Regions from separate parts of the Streptomyces sp. NPDC048288 genome, predicted to be linked through region 4. Evidence: riboswitches for the same ligand, from Rfam matches in the RefSeq annotation. Region 4 holds a riboswitch; each other region holds the start of a gene.
The links. Region 4 has a riboswitch for cyclic di-AMP ahead of ACGFZS_RS17950 (NlpC/P60 family protein). Riboswitches for the same ligand answer to the same signal wherever they lie in the genome.

Region 1 (4,714 bases), on a different contig from region 4:
CTCCGCCAACGATGTGATGGCGCAGCTGATGTATCTGGAACACGCGGCTCCGGAGCGGGACATCTCGCTGTACATCAACTCTCCGGGCGGGTCGTTCAGCGCGATGGCCGCGATCTACGACACGGTCCAGTACGTCACCTGTGACGTGGAGACGATCTGCCTGGGGCAGGCCGGGGCGTCCGCCGCCGTGCTGCTCGCGGCCGGCGCGCCGGGCAAGCGGTCCGTGCTGCCGGGCGCCCGTGTCGTGCTCCAGCAGCCGTCGCTGCCCGAGCCGGTACAGGGCCAGCCGAGTGATCTGGTCATCCGGGCGGCGGAGTTGGAGCGGGTCCGCACGATGCTCGAAACGATGCTGGTCCGGCACACCGGGCGCACCCCCGAGCAGATCCACCAGGACCTGGAGCGGGACCTGGTGCTGGACGCGCGGGAGGCGCTGGCGTACGGGCTGGTGGACCGGGTCGTGCCCACCCACCGGACCTCGCGCGGCCTGCCGGACGCGGGGTGATCCGGCGATGCTGCCACCGGAGCTGCCGCCGCTGCCCGCGCTGACCCGCGCCGAGGGCGAGTTGATCGACCGTTACCTGGACGTGGTCGACCTGCTGGGCCGGATCAACCCGGCGCAGAACGAGGACACCTACCGCGGGCTGCGCGCCGCGCAGGCGCTGGTGCGCGCCGCGTCCGAGCTGCGTGACGCGCTGGCGCTGATGCACGGGCGGGGCGAGACGGAGCTGCACGGGGACACGCTGGCACGGGCGTTGCGGGTGCTCGACGGCGAGCGCCGGACCGCTCGCGTCGTACTCCCGCCGGACTGCGTACGGTGACCGCCGCAGAGGCCGGGCGGGGCACGTCGACGCCCTGTCCGCGCCGGAGTTGAAACGGCCCAACGGGGTTACCCCCGTTCGGCGGAGCGTGGCGTGGTTTTACCTGACCGACAGGGCCGCTCGGTACGCCCGTTCGAGAGTGCCCGCCGAGTGCTTCTCCGCAGGTCCGGGGCTACGCAGGGCAGTTGACGAAGAATCGAACACAGTACTGTCCACCCGAACGGGTGGGTGGTGAGTAACCCCACAAATCCCCGATTCCATTGGGATTTTCGGACACGTGTGAGTGAAGATCCCTGTCTGACGACAAGCCCCCGCCACAGCGGCGGGGCGGTCCGGGCGGACGCCGAGTCCTGCCGCCGCCCGGATTGACCCGTCGACAGAAGTGCATCGGCAGGAGTGGAGGACCCAAGCACGACGGGTCGCCGGGACGGTCACACCATGACCGGGCCGAGCAGCCCTTGGGGTGAAGCCGTGGTGACACGGCCGGGCAACTTCGCCAGCCCGAATCCGACAGGTCATCCTTCACAGGCGGCTGACGAAGGGTTGCGCATGACCGCGCTCAATCGCGTTCCGTCGCTCATGGTCCGGGCCGGTACGGCCTCGGCGCTGACGATCGCCGCCGTGGGCGGCTCGATCGTGATCCCGGGGGTCGCCTCCGACGCCTCGGCCGCCACGATGGGGACCAAGGCGCTTCAGGTCGCCGCGTCCAAGAAGGGCAAGCCCTACAGGTGGGGCGCCACCGGACCGAACCGGTTCGACTGCTCCGGGCTGACGCTGTACTCGTTCAAGAAGGCGGGCAAGAAGCTGCCTCGTACGGCGGCCCAGCAGTACAACAAGACCCGTCACATCTCGGCCGGCAACCGCAAGGCCGGGGACCTGGTCTTCTTCCACTCGGGTTCCAGCGTCTACCACGTCGGCATCTACGCCGGGAAGGGAAAGATCTGGCACGCCCCGAAGACCGGGGACGTGGTCAAGCTCCAGAAGATCTGGACGAAGAGCGTCTGGTACGGCCGCGTCAGCTGACGCACCCACCGGCCGGCCGGCAGGAACTCGGGGCTACGGTTCCTGCTGGCCGGCGGTGGTGACGGTGCCGGCCGGGACGGTCCAGGGGAGTTCGATGGAGACGGTCTTGCCGCCTTCGCGGGTGGGGCGTACGCGGAGTTTGCCGCCGCATTCGGCGGTCAGCCAGCGGATGATGACCATGCCGCGGCCGTTGTCCTGCTGGACCGCGGCGGGAAGTCTCTTGGGGAACCGCGGATGACTGTCCGTGACGCCGATGCGCAGGTGTTCGTCGCGGTCGAGGATCATGTCCACCGTGAAGGTGGGTGACTGTCCGAAGGTGTGCTGTACGGCGTTGGTGGCGAGTTCGGAGACGATGAGGCGGATGGTGTCCGCGGTCTCCGTCTCCGGTGGCAGTCCCCACTCCGCGAGGACGTCGAGCACGTAGGAGCGGGCCGTGGAGACCGAGGCGGGATCGCTCGGCAGAGTGACGGATGCTTCCAGGTGGTCTGCCATGGCGAGGTCGTCCCTTTCCTCGGGACCGGAGTCCGACACGGTGCGGAAGGTTCGAGTACGGTCCCGGACTGGTGCTTCTTCGTCAGACTGCCATTACCGGGCCGGTCAGGGGAGCGATCCACCAAGATATGCATATATCTGTCGCTCAAAGCGGTGAACTCTGCGACCTCAGACCGTATTTGGGCGGCTCGGAAGGAGTAAGGAGTAGCCCATGCAGAACGGTCCCGCGGTACGCCGCCGGAAACTGGGCGCCGAACTGCGCATGCTGCGCACCGGTGCGGGTCTCACGAGCGGTGAGGCCGCCCGTCTGGTGGGCTGGCATCAGTCGAAGGTGAGCCGGATCGAGACCGGCGCCAGCGGTGTGAAACCGGCCGATGTGCGGTTACTCCTCGACGCCTACGGAGTCGTCGAAGGACAACTGCGGGAGTTGCTGCTGGTGTTGGCGGGGTCCGAGGACACGGCCGGGCGGCACCACTGGTGGCACGCCTATCGGGGGGTGCTGCCGCCCGCCTACCGGGATTTCATCAGCCTGGAATCGCAGGCCGGGGCGATGCGCACCCTGGAGACCCTGGTCGTCCCGGGGCTGCTGCAGACCCCCGAGTACGCGCGTGCCGTGACCCGGGTGGCCGCCGACGGGCTCGACGACGAGGCCCTGGACGCCCTGGTGGAGGTACGTCTGGCCAGGCAGGACGTGCTGCGCAACGATCCGCCGCTGGAGCTCAGCGCGGTGCTCGACGAGGCGGTGCTGCGCCGGGAGGTCGGCGGCCCGGGGGTGATGACACGGCAGCTGGCGCGGCTGGTGGAGGCGGCCCGGCTGCCCCAGGTACGGCTCCAGGTGCTGCCGTTCGCGGCCGGCGCGCATATCGGCATCACCGGGCCTTTCGTAATCTTCTCATTTCCGAGCACTTCTGATCTGGATGTGGTTGTTCTCGACCAGTTGACGAGTAGCCTCTACCTGGAGCGGAAAGAAGACCTCCAGGCCTACGCGGAGGCCTTCAACACCCTTCAGATCCACGCCCTTTCGCCCGAGGACTCGTTGGATTACATCGCCGGGATACAGGACGGCGCGTAAGGAGGCACCATGACTGCACTGCCTCGGAACGTACCTTCAAGTGCTGATCTGCACGGATTGCGGTGGCTGCGCAGCAGCTACAGCACCGGTGCGAACAACTGCGTGGAGACGGCACGGCCGCACTCCGGCCCACCGGCCGGACTGCTCGCCGTACGCGACTCCAAGAACCCGGCCGGGCCCGCGCTGCTCTTCTCCCCCGAGAGCTGGGCGGGTTTCGTGGCCGCGGTCAGCGACTGATCGGCGCTCCCCGCTGATCAGGTTGCGAACAAAACTGATCAGTACGCAACTGAATCCGTAATCGACTCCGTATCCGCATCCGAGCGCAGCCCGGCCGTGTCACGCCGACTCATGGTCGTGTTTCGCCGATCACACGTACAGCGCGTTCGATCTCGGCCCCGGAGAGGTCCGCGCGGGCGGTCAGCCGCAGCCGTGAGATGCCGTCCGGCACGGAAGGCGGACGGAAGCAGCCCACGGCCAGGCCTGCCGTACGGCAGTCGGCCGCCCAACGCACGGCCCCCTCCGGGGACGGTGCCCGCACGGAGACCACCGCGGCGTCCGGCCGTACCGCTTCCAGGCCCGCGGCGGTCAGCCGTGCGTGCAGGTCGGCGGCCACCTCGCGGGCCCGGGCCGCCCGCCCGGGCTCGCGTCGCAGCAGCCGCAGGGCCGCGAGGGCCGCTCCCGCCGCGGCGGGGGCCAGGCCGGTGTCGAAGATGAAGGTGCGGGCCGCGTTGACCAGGTGGTCGATCACCCGGGCCGGTCCGAACACGACCCCGCCCTGGCTGCCCAGCGACTTGGAGAGGGTCGCCGTGACCACCACGTCGTCGGCGCCGGAGAGCCCGGCCGCGTACGCGGCGCCCCGCCCGCCGTCCCCGAGGACCCCGAGCCCGTGCGCGTCGTCGACGAGCAGCCCGGCGCCGCGCTCCCGGCACGCCGCGGCCAGCCCGGCCAGCGGCGCCGCGTCCCCGTCCACCGAGAACACCGTGTCGGAGACGACCACCGCGGGTCCCTCGTGGGTGCCGAGCGCCTTGCGCACGGCGTCCGGGTCGGCGTGTCCGACGACCTGGGTGGTGCCCCGGGCCAGCCGGCAGCCGTCGATCAGGGAGGCGTGGTTGAGCGCGTCGGAGACGATCAGGGAGCCGTGCGGGCCGAGCGCGGTGACGGCCGCCAGGTTGGCTGCGTAGCCGGAGGAGAAGACCAGGGCCGCCTCGAACCCGCTGAATTCGGCCAGCTCGCGCTCCAGCTCGGTGTGGAGCTCGGTGGTGCCGGTCACCAGCCGGGAGCCGGTGGAGCCGCCGCCCCAGGTCCGGGC
Region 2 (4,714 bases), on a different contig from region 4:
GTGCAGGAGCTGACCGACCGGCTCATCGACGGGTTCGCGGAGAAGGGGGAGGCGGACCTCATCCACGAGTTCGCCTTTCCGCTCCCCATCTACGCCATCTGCGACCTGCTGGGCGTCCCGCGCGAGGACCAGGACGACTTCCGGGACTGGGCGGGAATGATGATCCGGCACGGCGGCGGGCCGCGGGGCGGGGTCGCGCGGTCGGTGAAGAAGATGCGCGGCTATCTGGCCGAGCTGATCCACCGCAAGCGGGAGGCGCTGCCCGCCGAGGCCGGTCCGGGCGAGGATCTGATCTCCGGGCTCATCCGGGCCTCGGACCACGGCGAGCACCTCACCGAGAACGAGGCCGCCGCGATGGCCTTCATTCTGCTGTTCGCCGGGTTCGAGACGACCGTCAACCTGATCGGGAACGGGACGTACGCCCTGCTCACCCACCCGGAGCAGCGGGTCCGGCTGCAGGACTCCCTGGGCGCCGGCGAGCGCGGTCTGCTGGAGACCGGCGTCGAGGAACTCCTGCGCTACGACGGGCCGGTGGAGCTGGCCACCTGGCGGTTCGCCACCGAGCCGCTCGGCATCGGCGGGCAGCGCATCGCGGCCGGCGACCCGGTGCTGGTCGTACTGGCCGCGGCGGACCGGGACCCGGAGCGGTTCGCCGGGCCGGACACCCTGGACCTCTCGCGGCGGGACAACCAGCACCTCGGATACGGCCACGGCATCCACTACTGCCTGGGCGCCCCGCTCGCCCGGCTGGAGGGCCAGACCGCGCTCGCCACCCTCCTCACCCGGCTGCCCGATCTGCGACTCGCGGCGGATCCGGGCGAGTTGCGCTGGCGCGGCGGGCTCATCATGCGCGGACTGCGCACCCTTCCGGTGGAGTTCACCCCCGTCGCCCGGTAAGTCACCGGTAAGTCCCTTGCCGGCCAAAGGTGACCAGCACTCAAGTCTGTGATCTTCACGTGATCTGCGCGGCATTAACTTGTGACAAGTGATCGTCTGCCTATACGTTCACCCATCAGTGCGGCGCCCTGCGGGACCCGCCGCACCGGTCACCGCTGTCGCTCGAAAGGTTTCCGCATGCTCTCCGGGAACGGTCGTCACCGTCGCCCCCGTCAGGCTCCGGCCCTGCTCGTCGCGGCCGGAGTGACCGGCTCCGCCATCGCCCTCCCGCTGCTCGGCGCGGCGAGCGCCAACGCGGCCGACGGCACCACCTGGGATCAGGTGGCCAACTGCGAGAGCGGCGGCTCCTGGAGCATGGACACCGGCAACGGCTACTACGGCGGCCTGCAGATGTCGCAGGACGACTGGGACACGTACGGCGGCACGCAGTACGCCACCACGCCCGACCTGGCGAGCCGTTCGCAGCAGATCGCGGTCGCCGAGAAGATCCTCGCCGACCAGGGCACCAAGCCCTGGCGGACCTGTGCCCTGCTCGCCGGGCTCTCGTCGGACGACGCCTCGGTGAACGTCGACCCGGGTGGTGACGGATCGGATGATTCGTCCGGTTCCTCCGACTCGTCGGACTCGTCCTCCGGGCTGTCGGACTCCTCCTCCTCGGGCTCCGACTCCTCCTCGGACGGCACTGACTCCGGGGACGCCTCCGCCACTCCTTCCCCGAGCGCGAGCGCGAGCGGCGACTCCAAGACGGACACCCCGAGCAAATCCACCAAGACGGACAAGTCGGAATCCTCCAAGTCCGACACCTCGAAGGCCGACGAGAACCCCGTCGTGCCCCAGAGTGACGACTCGGACAATTCGTGGCAGACCGGCGGCTCTTGGAGCCTGGTCGACACGGGTACCGCGAGCACCGGCGGCAAGCACCGCGGCGGCTCGGCGGACGAAAGCGCGACAAACGGTCAGGAAGCCGCCTCCTCCGGCCGTCACGCCTCCCGCGACAGCGGCACCTACACCGTCCGGGATGGCGACACCCTCGCCTCCATCGCCGACTCCCTTGACCTCGACGGCGGATGGCGCGCGCTCTACGCCGCGAACAAGGCGGACATCGGCGCCGACCCGAACGCCATCGCCCCCGGTCAGACCCTGAAACTCAGCAGCTAATCGGGCGAAAAGCAGCGGGAGTTGACGCCCCGCTTCGAGTTGAATGTCCGGTTTGGTGAAAGTGTGGGATGAGTCTCAGAAGCCCTGATCATCTTTGAAATTCACCTGATGCCCTGTTTACGGTCAAGGCCGCTCGTCACCACGAGCCCCGGCCGTCGCAACGCCGAGTCCTGCCAGCGGCCGTCCGGGAACAGTCGTCGCGTCAAGCGCCGTAGGCAGGAGCGGGGGACCCAAGGTAAGTGCCGGGTCCGGCAGTTGAGCCCTCAGGGGCCTCATGGCCGAAAGGCCGCCGGAACCGGCTCGGGGTGAAGCCGCGCACCGACAGACAGGTGTGCGGCCGGGCAACTCAACCGGCCCGAACCCGACAGCTCACCTCGCAGGCGTCGGTGAGGGGATCGATCCATGCTGTTTTCCGGCAAGGGCAAGCACCGCCGTCCGTCCAAGGCCGTCCGCGCCATCGCCGTCGCCGGGGTCACCGGCGTCGCCGTCGCCGCCCCGCTGATGGCGGCCGGCAGCGCCTCCGCCGCCACCGCCTCCGAGTGGGACACCGTCGCCCAGTGCGAGTCCGGCGGCAACTGGTCCATCAACACCGGCAACGGCTACTACGGCGGCCTGCAGTTCTCCGCCTCGACCTGGGCCGCGTACGGCGGCACCGCCTACGCCGCGCAGGCCAACCAGGCCACCAAGGCGCAGCAGATCACGATCGCCGAGAAGGTCCTCGCCGCGCAGGGCAAGGGCGCCTGGCCGGTCTGCGGCACGGGCCTGTCCAGCGCCGCCTACACGGGCGGCAGCACCGGCTCCTCCAACTCGTCGAGCGGCAGCACCAGCACCAGCACCCGCTCGACCGACACCCAGGCCGCCTCCCGCTCCGCCGAGCGTCCGGCCGCCAAGAAGACCGTCACCACCCCGACCGGCAAGAAGGTCAAGAAGGGCGACGGCGAGTACAAGGTCGTCAAGGGCGACACCCTCAGCTCGATCGCCGAGAAGCACAAGGTCAAGGGCGGCTGGCAGGCGCTGTTCAAGCTGAACAAGGACATCGTCGACGACGCCGACTTCATCTACCCCGGCCAGCAGCTGCACCTGAAGTAGGACACAGGCGGAGCCCCGCAAGAAATACGGGGCGCCCAGCTGAACCACAGCCCTCTCACAACCGTGGTCCTCATAGTGGGGACCACGTGAGGGTCACCCCCGTCCCCCACGGGCCCCCGTCTCGGTGCGTTTTCCCCCGTACGCACCGGGGCGGGGTTTCTCTTTGGCCGGTTCTTCTCCCGTTCTTCATCCGGCCCCCCTTTGTTCCGAGGGTGAACAATAGATACCGTCTGTCCTTGTCCACGGGACGGTCGGTCGACGGCCGACGGCCCCGGGGCGGTTAGGCTCTAGTCGCAAGGCTGAGCAAGGGCCGACAAGGCCCGCGTGCGCCCCGCACAACCAGCGTCACATCCCAAGAAGGAGATGCTCGTGCCGTCCATCGACGTCGTCGTAGCCCGGGAAATCCTGGACTCCCGAGGCAACCCCACGGTCGAGGTCGAGGTCGGCCTCGACGACGGCAGCACGGGTCGTGCCGCCGTTCCGTCCGGCGCCTCCACCGGTGCCTTCGAGGCCATCGAGCTCCGTGACGGCGACCCCAACCGCTACCTGGGCAAGGGCGTCGAGAAGGCCGTCCTCGCCGTGATCGAGCAGATCGGCCCGGAGCTCGTCGGCTACGACGCCACCGAGCAGCGCCTGATCGACCAGGCGATGTTCGACCTGGACGCCACCGACAACAAGGGCTCGCTCGGCGCCAACGCCATCCTCGGCGTCTCCCTCGCCGTCGCGCACGCCGCCTCCGAGGCGTCCGACCTGCCGCTGTTCCGCTACCTCGGTGGCCCGAACGCGCACCTGCTGCCCGTGCCGATGATGAACATCCTCAACGGCGGCTCGCACGCGGACTCCAACGTCGACATCCAGGAGTTCATGATCGCCCCGATCGGCGCGGAGTCCTTCTCCGAGGCGCTGCGCTGGGGTGCCGAGGTCTACCACACCCTCAAGAAGGTCCTGAAGTCGAAGGGTCTGGCCACCGGCCTCGGCGACGAGGGCGGCTTCGCGCCGAACCTCGGCTCCAACCGCGACGCCCTCGACCTCATCCTGGAGGCGATCAAGCAGGCCGGGTACGTCCCCGGTGAGCAGATCGCGCTCGCGCTCGACGTCGCCGCCTCCGAGTTCTACAAGGACGGCAAGTACGAGTTCGAGGGCAAGTCCCGCTCGGCCGCCGAGATGACCGAGTACTACGAGGAGCTCGTGGCGGCCTACCCGCTCGTCTCCATCGAGGACCCGCTGTTCGAGGACGACTGGGCCGGCTGGAAGGTCCTCACCGACAAGCTCGGCGACAAGGTGCAGATCGTCGGCGACGACCTGTTCGTCACCAACCCCGAGCGCCTCGCCCGCGGCATCGAGGAGGGCACCGCCAACGCCCTGCTGGTCAAGGTGAACCAGATCGGTTCGCTCACCGAGACCCTGGACGCCGTCGAGTTGGCCCAGCGCAACGGCTTCAAGTGCATGATGTCGCACCGCTCCGGCGAGACCGAGGACGTCACCATCGCCGACCTCGCCGTCGCCACCAACTGCGGCCAGATCAAGACCGGCGCCCCGGCCCGCTCCGAGCGCGTCGCCAAGTACAACC
Region 3 (4,714 bases), on a different contig from region 4:
GGGCCTGGCCGACGAACTCCAGCTGGTCCTCGCCCCGCTCCTCGTCGGCGACCCGAAGGCACCCCGGCTGTTCGGCCCGGGCGGCTACCAGGGCGGGCGGCTGCGGCTGGTCGAGACCCGCCGGATCGAGGACGTCGTCCTCATGCGCTACGAGCCCACCGCCCCCGGCGCGGACGCGTCGGTGTCCGCCGCGGACCGGGCGTGGCTGCGGCTCGCCTGCGAGCTGGCGGCCGAGTGCCCGCCGTCCCGGACCGCGTTCAGCGTCGGCGCGGTGGTCGTCGCGGCCGACGGCACGGAACTGGCCCGCGGCCACTCCCGGGAGGCCGGCGACCCGGTGGTGCACGCCGAGGAGGCGGCCCTGGCCAAGATCCCCCCGGCCGACCCCCGCCTGCCCACGGCCACCGTCTACACCAGCCTCGAACCCTGCACCCACCGCGCCTCCCGCCCGCACCCCTGCGCCGAGCTGATCCTCCGGGCCGGGGTGCGGCGGGTGCTGACCGCGTGGCGCGAGCCGGACACGTTCGTGACCGCGGCCGACGGGACGGGGATGCTGCGGGAGGCGGGGGTGCGGGTGCTGGTACTGCCGGAGTACGAGAGCGCGGCGAAGGCACCGAACGGGCATCTGCCGGGCTGAGCGGAGGTGTGGAGCCGAGGCCCCGCGGACCCCACCGGTTTTAACCCGTGTGACTCCCGTGCTTCTGATGGCGTATGCTGGTTTCACCGACGCGGGGTGGAGCAGCTCGGTAGCTCGCTGGGCTCATAACCCAGAGGTCGCAGGTTCAAATCCTGTCCCCGCTACTGATGACTCAGGGCCGGAATCCAAGAACAAGGATTCCGGCCCTGAGTCATGTCCGGGCCCGTCGCAGGTGACACAGGGTGGCCGGACGACCGCCCTGCGCATAACGTCTGAGTCACCATCAAAACGTGTGTGACTCCTGTGTTGAGCAGGAGGCCTGGTCAACTCGACCGTTTTTGACCTGTCGTGGCTGGTAAGTCCATGCTTTGAAAGCTTAATGATCAAGGAGAACAGCTTGGAATCTGACAGCCGGGTCTATTAACGTTCGATAACGCAGCGCGGTCGTCCCAGCCGTCACCCGCGACGGCTCCGCGCGCACGCGCCGAATCCCGCAAGGGAACCGGGGAACCACCACCTTGGGGTGAATCGCACGGCTGCCGCCGGTAGGAATCGGCCGGTATACGCGCGTAGGAGACCTTCCCGCTCCGAACCCGTCAGCTAACCCGGTAGGCGACGGAAGGAAAGGAGTGCGCCCGCGTGGCGTCCAACCGGCCTGCTCCGACAGCCCCGTTCGTGCCCAGCCAGCGTCAACCCGACACCTTCGGCTACGGCAGCTACCGCACCGACGAGGGCCCCTGGGAGGAGTGGAACCCCACCGAGGATTCCCTCGCCCAGACACGCGGCCGGCACCGCGTCGCCAAGCAGAAGGGCGGCGGACTCGCCCGCAGCTCCACGGTGCTCGGCGTCGGCGTCATCGCCGCCGTCGGCGCGGGCGGCATGGCCAGCGCCAACACCGGCAAGCCGCCGGTCTCCATCTCGCTGCCCGACCTGCCGTCGTCCGTCGACTCCCTGCTAGGCGAGGGCGGCGGCCACCAGGCCACCCAGACCGCGCTCAGCAGCGTCACCACCGCGACGACCGCCACCGACGCGGACTCCTCCTCGTCCGACGCCGGCGAGGCGCTGCGCAGCCGGATCATCGCCCAGGCCGAGCAGCAGCAGAACCAGCTCGACACCAAGGCCAGCGCCAAGGCCGTGGCCGCCGCCGACAAGGCGGTCTACGACGCCGAGGCCAAGGCGGTGAAGGCGGCGGCCGCCAAGGCCGCCGACGCCAAGGAGCAGGCCGAGGCCGACGCCAAGGCGAAGGCCGAGAAGGAGCGCCTCGCCGCGCTGGCCAAGCAGTACACGCTGCCGGTCGTCTCGTACACGATCACCGGCACCTTCGGCCAGGCCGGCTCCATGTGGTCCTCCGGCTACCACACCGGGCTCGACTTCGCCGCGCCCACCGGCACGCTCATCAAGGCCGTCCACGGCGGCACGGTCACCGAGGCGGGCTGGGCCGGCTCCTACGGCTACCGCACGATCCTGACCCTGGACGACGGCACCGAGCTGTGGTTCTGCCACCAGTCGTCGATCAGCGTCTCCGTCGGCCAGAAGGTCGCCACCGGCGATGTCATCGGCCGCGTGGGCGCCACCGGCAACGTCACCGGCCCGCACCTCCACCTGGAGGTCCACCCCGGCGGCCAGGCCACCGGCATCGACCCCATGACCTGGCTGCGCGGCAAGGGCCTCAACCCGTAACGGGTCACCCCCCCCCGACGAACCACAAACCACGAACCACGAACCCCGGGATCCCCGGCGGCCCCGACGACAACCCCCCGGCGTCCGGGCCGCCGGTCCGGTGTCTCCGGCCGGACATCCGTGCGGTGTTTCCGGCCGGACAGCCGTCCGATGTTCCCGGCGGGGCGCCCGTGCGATGTTCCCTGCGGGACGCCCGTGCGCCTGTTTACGAAACCTTCGTACTGCGCCGGGATGGCCTGCCGGGGCGGCCCGCGTTGATACAGAGCATGACTGCTCTTCGCGAACTCGGCTCCTCCGACCTCGAGGTCTTCCCGCTCGCCCTCGGTGGCAACGTCTTCGGCTGGACCGCCGACGAGGCCGCCTCCTTCGCCGTCCTGGACGCCTACGCGGCCGCCGGCGGCAACTTCGTGGACACCGCCGACTCCTACACGGCCTGGATCGAGGGCAACCAGGGCGGCGAGTCCGAGACGATCATCGGCAAGTGGGTCACGGCGCGCGGCAACCGCGACGACATCGTCATCGCGACGAAGGTCAGCCAGCACCCCGAGTACCCCGGCCTGTCCGCCGCCAACATCAAGGCCGCCGCCGACGCCTCCCTGCGCCGCCTCGGCACCGACCACATCGACCTCTACTACACGCACTTCGACAAGCCGGAGATCCCGGTCGAGGAGATCATCGGCGCGCTCGACGAGCTGGTGCGGGCGGGCAAGGTCCGGCACATCGCCGCGTCCAACATCACGCCGGAGCGCCTCCAGGAGTCCCTGGACCTCTCCGACCGCGAGGGCCTCGCCCGGTACGTCGCCCTCCAGCCCCACTACAACCTGGTCTCCCGCGACACCTACGAGGGCCCCCTCCAGGACCTGGCCTCCCGCACCGGCCTCGCCGCGGTCCCGTACTTCTCCCTGGCCGCCGGTTTCCTCACCGGCAAGTACCGTCCCGGCACGACGGTCGACAGCGCCCGCGCGGGCCGCGCCGCCCAGTACCTGGAGTCCGAGCGCGGCCGGCGGGTCCTCGCCGCCCTGGACGAGATCGCCGAGACCCACTCGGCCCCCGTCCCCACCGTCGCCCTCGCCTGGCTGGCGGCCCAGCCCACCGTCGCGGCCCCGATCGCCTCGGCCCGCACCCTGGACCAGCTCCCGGCCCTGCTGGGCGTGGCGGACCTGCACCTCACGGACGAGGAGGTCACCAGGCTGACGGCGGCCTCGGCCTGACGGCAGCCTCACGGGCACCGTGGCGGTGGATTCTTGCGGTGCCCACCGGCCGTACCGGCCGTACTACGTCTGGTAAGGGTTGTACGAGGGGTACGGCACCGCCGTCCCGTACCACCCCGGGCCCCCGTAGGCCGGCGCCGGATAGCCGGCGTACCCCGGCCATCCGCTCGGCGCCGCCGTCCGGGCCGCGTACTCCAGGGCCGGGCGGACCAGCTCCCGCCGGTTCCACAGCTCGGCCAGCAGCTCCCGCTCGCGGACCACGAAGTCGGCCCCGGCCCGCCCCCGTTGCCCCCGGCGCCGCAGCAGCGCCAGGGTCGTCGCGTACGCCTCGTACTCGGCGACCGCCCGCCCCGTCGGCTTGCCGAAGTGGTAGGCGGCGTACTCCCGGGCCATCTGACGCGCCCGCATCGACCCGAGGACGAACGGCTCGGCCGCCCCCAGCCACCCCGCGTACACATACGCCGGCAGCTCCTCGCGCACGGTCCGCAGCTCCCGCTGCCGGGTCCAGACGGCCAGCCAGGTCAGCAGCCCGAACATCGGCACCATGAACATGCCGTACACGGCGAAGAACCCGAACTGCCCGAACGTCGAGGACCCGTTCCAGAACGCGTGCATGCTCATCGCGCACAGCAGCCCGGCGACCGGCACCAGGGTGCGCCGCGTCCGCTGCCGGTCCGTGGAGAGCGCGGCGAGGCCGAAGCCGATGCCGGTGAAGACGGTGAACAGGGGGTGCGCGAAGGGCGACATGACGATGCGCACGAAGAAGGTCGCGGCGGTGACGGAGGCGATCCCGGTGCCACCGGTCAGCTGGTCGGTCCCGAAGGCCGTACCGAGGTAGAGGATGTTCTCGGTGAACGCGAACCCGGTGGCGGTGACCCCGGCGATCACCACCCCGTCGACGATCCCGGTGAAGTCCCGTCTGCGGAACAGGAAGACCAGCAGCACGGCGGCGGCCTTGGCCGACTCCTCGACGATCGGCGCTATCACCGTCGCCCCGAGCGTGTCCGCGCTGCTCGGATCCGCGGTGGCCGTCGCTATCCAGCGGGTGGCGAAGCTGTTGGCGACGATGGCTATGAGCGCGGCCGCGCAGGCCCCCCAGGCGAACGCGAACAGCACGTTCCGCCAGGGCCCCGGCTGGACCCGGTCGAGCCACCGGAACGCGGCTATGAGCAGCGGCACGGGCAGTACG
Region 4 (4,714 bases):
CCTGGACCACCACGAGAGCTGGCGCTCGCGGCGCCGGAGGGTCTGACCTCGGTGGCCCGGGTCCGGCCTCGGCGGGCAGGGGGTCAGGCCGGGCGGACCACCCGGTGGATCGCCGACTCCCCGGCGTTGTAGATCGACTCCTCACGGATCGACGCACCCGGGCTCGGCGCGTGGATCATCATGCCGCCACCCGCGTAGATCCCGACGTGGCTGTCGTTGTCGAAGAAGAAGACCAGGTCGCCCGGTTCGACGGCGGCCAGTGTCATCGGGGTGCCGGCGAACGCCTGGTCCGCCGCGCCGCGCGGCAGCGTCACCCCGGCGGCGCGCCAGGCCGCCTGGGTCAGGCTGGAGCAGTCGTACGACTCCGGGCCGGTCGCCCCCCAGACGCACGGCCGCCCGATCTGCGCCTGCGCGAACGCCAGCGCCTTCATCGCCTTGCCCGGCTCGGCCGGGGCGACGGCCTGCTGGGGGAAGCCGACGGCAGCGGCGAAGGCGCCGGAGGCGGCAGGGGGTGCCGCAGCCGCGGGGGGCGCGGTCGGCAGCGGGGTGGTGGGGAGCGGAGCCGTGGCGACCGGGGCGGCGGTGGCCATCGGCACGACGGGCGCGGTCGGCGCCGTGGCGTACGCCATCGTCGCCCACGGCGGGTCCGGCACAGCCATGGGCATCGGCGCGGCGGGCACGACCGGCGCCGGGGCGGCGGCGTAGGCGGCGGCCGGGGGCTCCATACCGACGGCGTAGCCGCCCAGGTCGGCGCCGGGTGCCGCGAAGTAGGCCCCGGTGCCGGGGTCGACCTGAGGCATGGCGGCCATGGCAGCGGCGGGGGCGGCCGTGGCGTACGCGGCGGCCGGGTAGCCGGGGTCGGCGGCGACCGGGTAGCCGAGGTCGGCGGCGACCGTGTAACCGAGGTCGGCCGCGACCGGGGGCGCGCTCGCGTAGGCGGCGGTCGCGTTCGGCGCCATGGCCTGGTAGGTCCCGGCGTCCATCGGAGCCGCCATGGGCGCGACGGGGGCCGCAGCGGCGTACGCGGCGGCCGGCTCCGACGGGCCCGCGCCCGGGTAGGCACCCGCGTCGGGCGACGTCGGCATCGGGAACGAGCCCGTGGCGCCCGGGGTCATGATCCGGAAGGAACCGCTGTCCCCCGGTGACGGGGTCGGGACACCGCCCATGTCCATGGGCCCGGCGGCCGGGTAGGAACCCGTACCGCCCGGGGTCATGACCCGGGAGCCGCTGGTGTCCATCTGAGGCATGGCCTGGGTGGCGGGGGCGCTGCCCGGGCTCATGACGCGGGAGGCGGCGGCGTCCATCGGGGGCATCTGCTGGGGCGTGCCCGCACCGCCCGGGCTCATGACACGCGCGGCGCCCATGTCCACCGGAGGCATGACCTGCGTCGCGGGGGCACTGCCCGGGCTCATCACCCGGGAGGCGCCGAGGTCCATCGGGGGCATCTGCTGGGGCGCGCCGGCACTGCCCGGGCTCATGACGCGGGAGGCGCCCGTGTCCACCGTGGGCATGACCTGCGTCGCGGGGGCGCTACCCGGGCTCATCACGCGCGAGGCGGCGGCGTCCATCGGGGGCATGGCCTGGGGCGCGCCCGCACCGCCCGGGCTCATGACGCGCGAGGCGCCCATGTCCACGGGGGGCATGACCTGGGTCGCGGGGGCGCTGCCCGGGCTCATCACGCGGGAGGCGGCGGCGTCCATCGGGGGCATCGGCTGGGGCGTGCCCGCACCGCCGGGGGCCATGCCGCGGGACGCGCCGGCGCCGGCCGGGTTCCTGCGCTGGGGGGTGCCGGCGCTGGGGGACATGATGCGGAAGGTGCCGGTGTCCGAGGGGGACACGACGGGGATGGTGCCGGTGTCCGACGGGGTCGGCGCCGGGAGCCTGCCCGGGCCGGCGGGCGCGCCGGACCCGAAGGAGCCGCTGTCGGTGCGCTGGGCCGGGATGCCCATGGCGGGGGCCGCCCACTGCTGCTGCGCCGGGGCCTGGGGCGCGGAGACGCCCCACGAGATCTGCTGCTGCGCGATCTGCTGCCGCGCGGCGGGGGCCGCTTCGAGCGCCGCCACCGCACGCTGTCCGGTGCGCTGGGACAGCAGCTCACGGGCCTTGGCGATCTTGAGCTGGTTCCTGGTCTTGGAGGTGCCCGGCGCGGCCCGCTGCGGCGCGGCGGCGGACAGGGCCTTGGGCGGGCTCGACGGCCCGGCGGGCAGCGCGGCGGCGGGCCCGGCCGTCAGCTCCAGCTTCGGGCGCGCCGGCAGCTCGCGGACGACCTCGATCTCGGTCTGCCCCGACGGTCCCGCGGTCAGCTCCAGCCGGGACGGACCGGAGCCCTCCAGCTGGCCGAGCAGGTCGGCGGCCATGGAGCTGACGGGCCGGCGCGGGCCGGGCCGGCCGGGCATGCGGTCGGAGGGCAGCGCGGCGGGGACACTCGGCCCCAGCCTCGAACGCGCGCCGTCGAACCACTCCCGCGCGATGTTGTCCAGCCCCGGATCGTCACGGCGGGGCCGCTTGAACAGCGGGACACCGCGTGAGCGCGAGCCTCCGCTCATCGCACGGGTGGCGTTGTAGTTCCCGGTGGCGTTCTCGGCCTGGTCGTAGAGGTTGTTGATCCGCTGTCGAACCTCGTCACGGCTCTCGGACGCCATGGGGGTCGTGCTCCTTCCGTACTCCGCCTACCGGGTTAGCTGTCGGGTTCGGGCGTCGAATCCGGAAGGTATGCCCTACGGCCCTTGCCCTTGTGGGCAGTTGGCCGATTCACCCCAGTGATCGGTTGGGTCCCCGGCTCCGGATCGCCCCACGAGGGCACCGGACTCGGCGGAGGCCGCGCGGCCCGACGGGATTCGCCGGGGGGAGCCGAGCGGCTTACCCGTCAACTTAGCCAACTTGTGTCACTCGTGTGAAGGTTGACGTGCGTAATGTCCGATACGTATTTGTGATGTTCGTCGTACTGTTCGGTATGGGGCTGCGCGGGGCGGCATTTCGCGCATCCGCAGATCACAGTCGTACGACGACCAGGGCGGTGTCGTCGGTCGCGCCCTCCGGCGGCAGCAGCTCCCAGAGGACGGCATCGGCGAGATTTTCCGGGTCCAACTCGCGGTGTGCGGCGAGGGATCGGGTGAGCCGGGCGAGCCCGGTGTCGATGTCCTCGCGGCGGCGCTCGATGAGTCCGTCGGTATAGAGGACAAGGGTGGCGCCGTCCTCGAACGCGGTGACGGCCTGCGGGCGCGGTCGCGGATCGGGGCGGGCGTCGAGCGGGGGATCGGTGGCCCGGTCGAGGAGTTCCACCCGTCCGCCGGGGTGCAGCAGGGCGGGCGGCGGATGCCCGGCGCTGCTGTAGGTGACCGTGTGGCGGGCGAAGTCGACGAACGCCGTCACGGCGGTGGCCGACTCGGCACCGTCGATCACATGCGCGTACCGCCCCAGCACGCCGAGCGCCTGCGCCGGGCCTTCGGCCACCCGGGAGACCGCGCTGAGCGCACTGCGCAACTGCCCCATGACACAGGCCGCTTCGAGCCCGTGCCCGACCACGTCGCCGACCGAGACGCCGATGCGGTCGCCGCTGACCAGGTCGACCAGGTCGTACCAGTCGCCGCACACGTGCAGCGACCCGGTGGCCGGCCGGTAGCGCACCGCCGCCCGGTGGTGCTCCAGCTGCCGGGGCGCGGGCAGCATCGCCTCCTGCAGGGCGACCGCCACCTCGCGCTCCCGGGCGTGCGCCTGCCGCAGCCGTTCGTTGATCTCCTGCAGTTCGCCCGCGCGCCGGTACAGCTCGGCCTCCAGGACCTGGGTCCGGCCGTCGCCGACGGTCCGGCGCGCCCGGATCAGCTCGGTGACCTCCTCGACCCGGTGCACCAGCAGCACGACCTTCCCGTCCGGGCCGAGGACCGGCACGTTCACCGGGCTCCAGTAGCGCTGCTCCCAGTGCCCGGGCCGGTCGGGGAGCTCCACGTCGTACCGCTGCAGGGCCATGGTGTCCCGCTCGCCGGTGGCCAGCACCCGCAGCAGTGAGGTCTCCAGGTTGCGCATGCCGGTCGCGGTGCTGTCGTTCGGGTTGTCCGGGAACACGTCGAAGAGGTACCGGCCGATCATGTCCTCGCGCTTGCGCCCGGCCATGCGCAGGAACTCCTCGTTGGCGTCCGCGTACACCAACTCGGGGGTCAACAGGGCCACCATCCCGGGCAGTGTCTGGAACACCGCCGCGTAGTCGATCTCCGCCGCACTCATGACAGGGTCACCTCCCCGCCGTTTTCGCACCAGTTTCCCATGAAATATAAAAATCGCGCGGCGCGATCCGGACTCCTGGTGAATACCCTCTGCGGTCAGTCGGTCACTCCATGATGATGCTTCCTGTGAGGTCACCGTGAATTTCTGAGGCCGTTGAACACGGCGGCGCCGCGGTCCGTATGAAGCCGGGGATTTCCATGCCCGGCCGCCCACGACCACGCAGGGGTACGACCGTGAGTACGACCTTGAGACGCAACAGGCGCAGACGACCGACCGGTGCACGACGCGCGACCTTCGCAGCGGTCGCGCTGATGCTCGGCGGGGGAGGGCTGGTCGCGGTGAACGTCTACGCGTCGGCCACCGAGGGCGGCTCGGACCAGCAGCCCTGGCAGGGCCAGGTGTTCTCCGCGCCCACGGTCTACTGCCCCGACGTCGGCAGCGAGTTGACGGCGGTGCCCGACGGGGCCCGGTCCGACGTCGACCGTGAACTCGC

Region 1: another riboswitch for cyclic di-AMP. It lies ahead of ACGFZS_RS36750 (C40 family peptidase); the one in region 4 lies ahead of ACGFZS_RS17950 (NlpC/P60 family protein).
Region 2: another riboswitch for cyclic di-AMP. It lies ahead of ACGFZS_RS43305 (transglycosylase family protein); the one in region 4 lies ahead of ACGFZS_RS17950 (NlpC/P60 family protein).
Region 3: another riboswitch for cyclic di-AMP. It lies ahead of ACGFZS_RS11225 (M23 family metallopeptidase); the one in region 4 lies ahead of ACGFZS_RS17950 (NlpC/P60 family protein).

What each region holds. Positions count from the first base shown of each region.
Region 1 covers NZ_JBICZD010000012.1:111,445-116,158, forward strand. Annotated here, with positions in the region: gene ACGFZS_RS36740 (ATP-dependent Clp protease proteolytic subunit) at 1-502, shown strand, start outside; gene ACGFZS_RS36745 (hypothetical protein) at 510-818, shown strand; cyclic di-AMP (ydaO/yuaA leader) riboswitch at 1,180-1,364, shown strand; gene ACGFZS_RS36750 (C40 family peptidase) at 1,368-1,841, shown strand; gene ACGFZS_RS36755 (ATP-binding protein) at 1,875-2,333, opposite strand; gene ACGFZS_RS36760 (helix-turn-helix transcriptional regulator) at 2,545-3,405, shown strand; gene ACGFZS_RS36765 (DUF397 domain-containing protein) at 3,415-3,642, shown strand; gene ACGFZS_RS36770 (8-amino-7-oxononanoate synthase) at 3,752-4,714, opposite strand, start outside.
Region 2 covers NZ_JBICZD010000017.1:62,608-67,321, forward strand. Annotated here, with positions in the region: gene ACGFZS_RS43295 (cytochrome P450) at 1-897, shown strand, start outside; gene ACGFZS_RS43300 (transglycosylase family protein) at 1,075-2,055, shown strand; cyclic di-AMP (ydaO/yuaA leader) riboswitch at 2,253-2,453, shown strand; gene ACGFZS_RS43305 (transglycosylase family protein) at 2,458-3,144, shown strand; gene eno (phosphopyruvate hydratase) at 3,508-4,714, shown strand, end outside.
Region 3 covers NZ_JBICZD010000002.1:1,056,775-1,061,488, forward strand. Annotated here, with positions in the region: gene ACGFZS_RS11215 (dihydrofolate reductase family protein) at 1-634, shown strand, start outside; tRNA gene ACGFZS_RS11220 (tRNA-Met) at 725-798, shown strand; cyclic di-AMP (ydaO/yuaA leader) riboswitch at 1,107-1,266, shown strand; gene ACGFZS_RS11225 (M23 family metallopeptidase) at 1,274-2,314, shown strand; gene ACGFZS_RS11230 (aldo/keto reductase) at 2,581-3,525, shown strand; gene ACGFZS_RS11235 (PrsW family intramembrane metalloprotease) at 3,589-4,714, opposite strand, start outside.
Region 4 covers NZ_JBICZD010000004.1:561,342-566,055, forward strand. Annotated here, with positions in the region: gene ACGFZS_RS17945 (NAD-dependent epimerase/dehydratase family protein) at 1-46, shown strand, start outside; gene ACGFZS_RS17950 (NlpC/P60 family protein) at 84-2,642, opposite strand; cyclic di-AMP (ydaO/yuaA leader) riboswitch at 2,651-2,824, opposite strand; gene ACGFZS_RS17955 (PP2C family protein-serine/threonine phosphatase) at 2,992-4,221, opposite strand; gene ACGFZS_RS17960 (DUF1996 domain-containing protein) at 4,533-4,714, shown strand, end outside.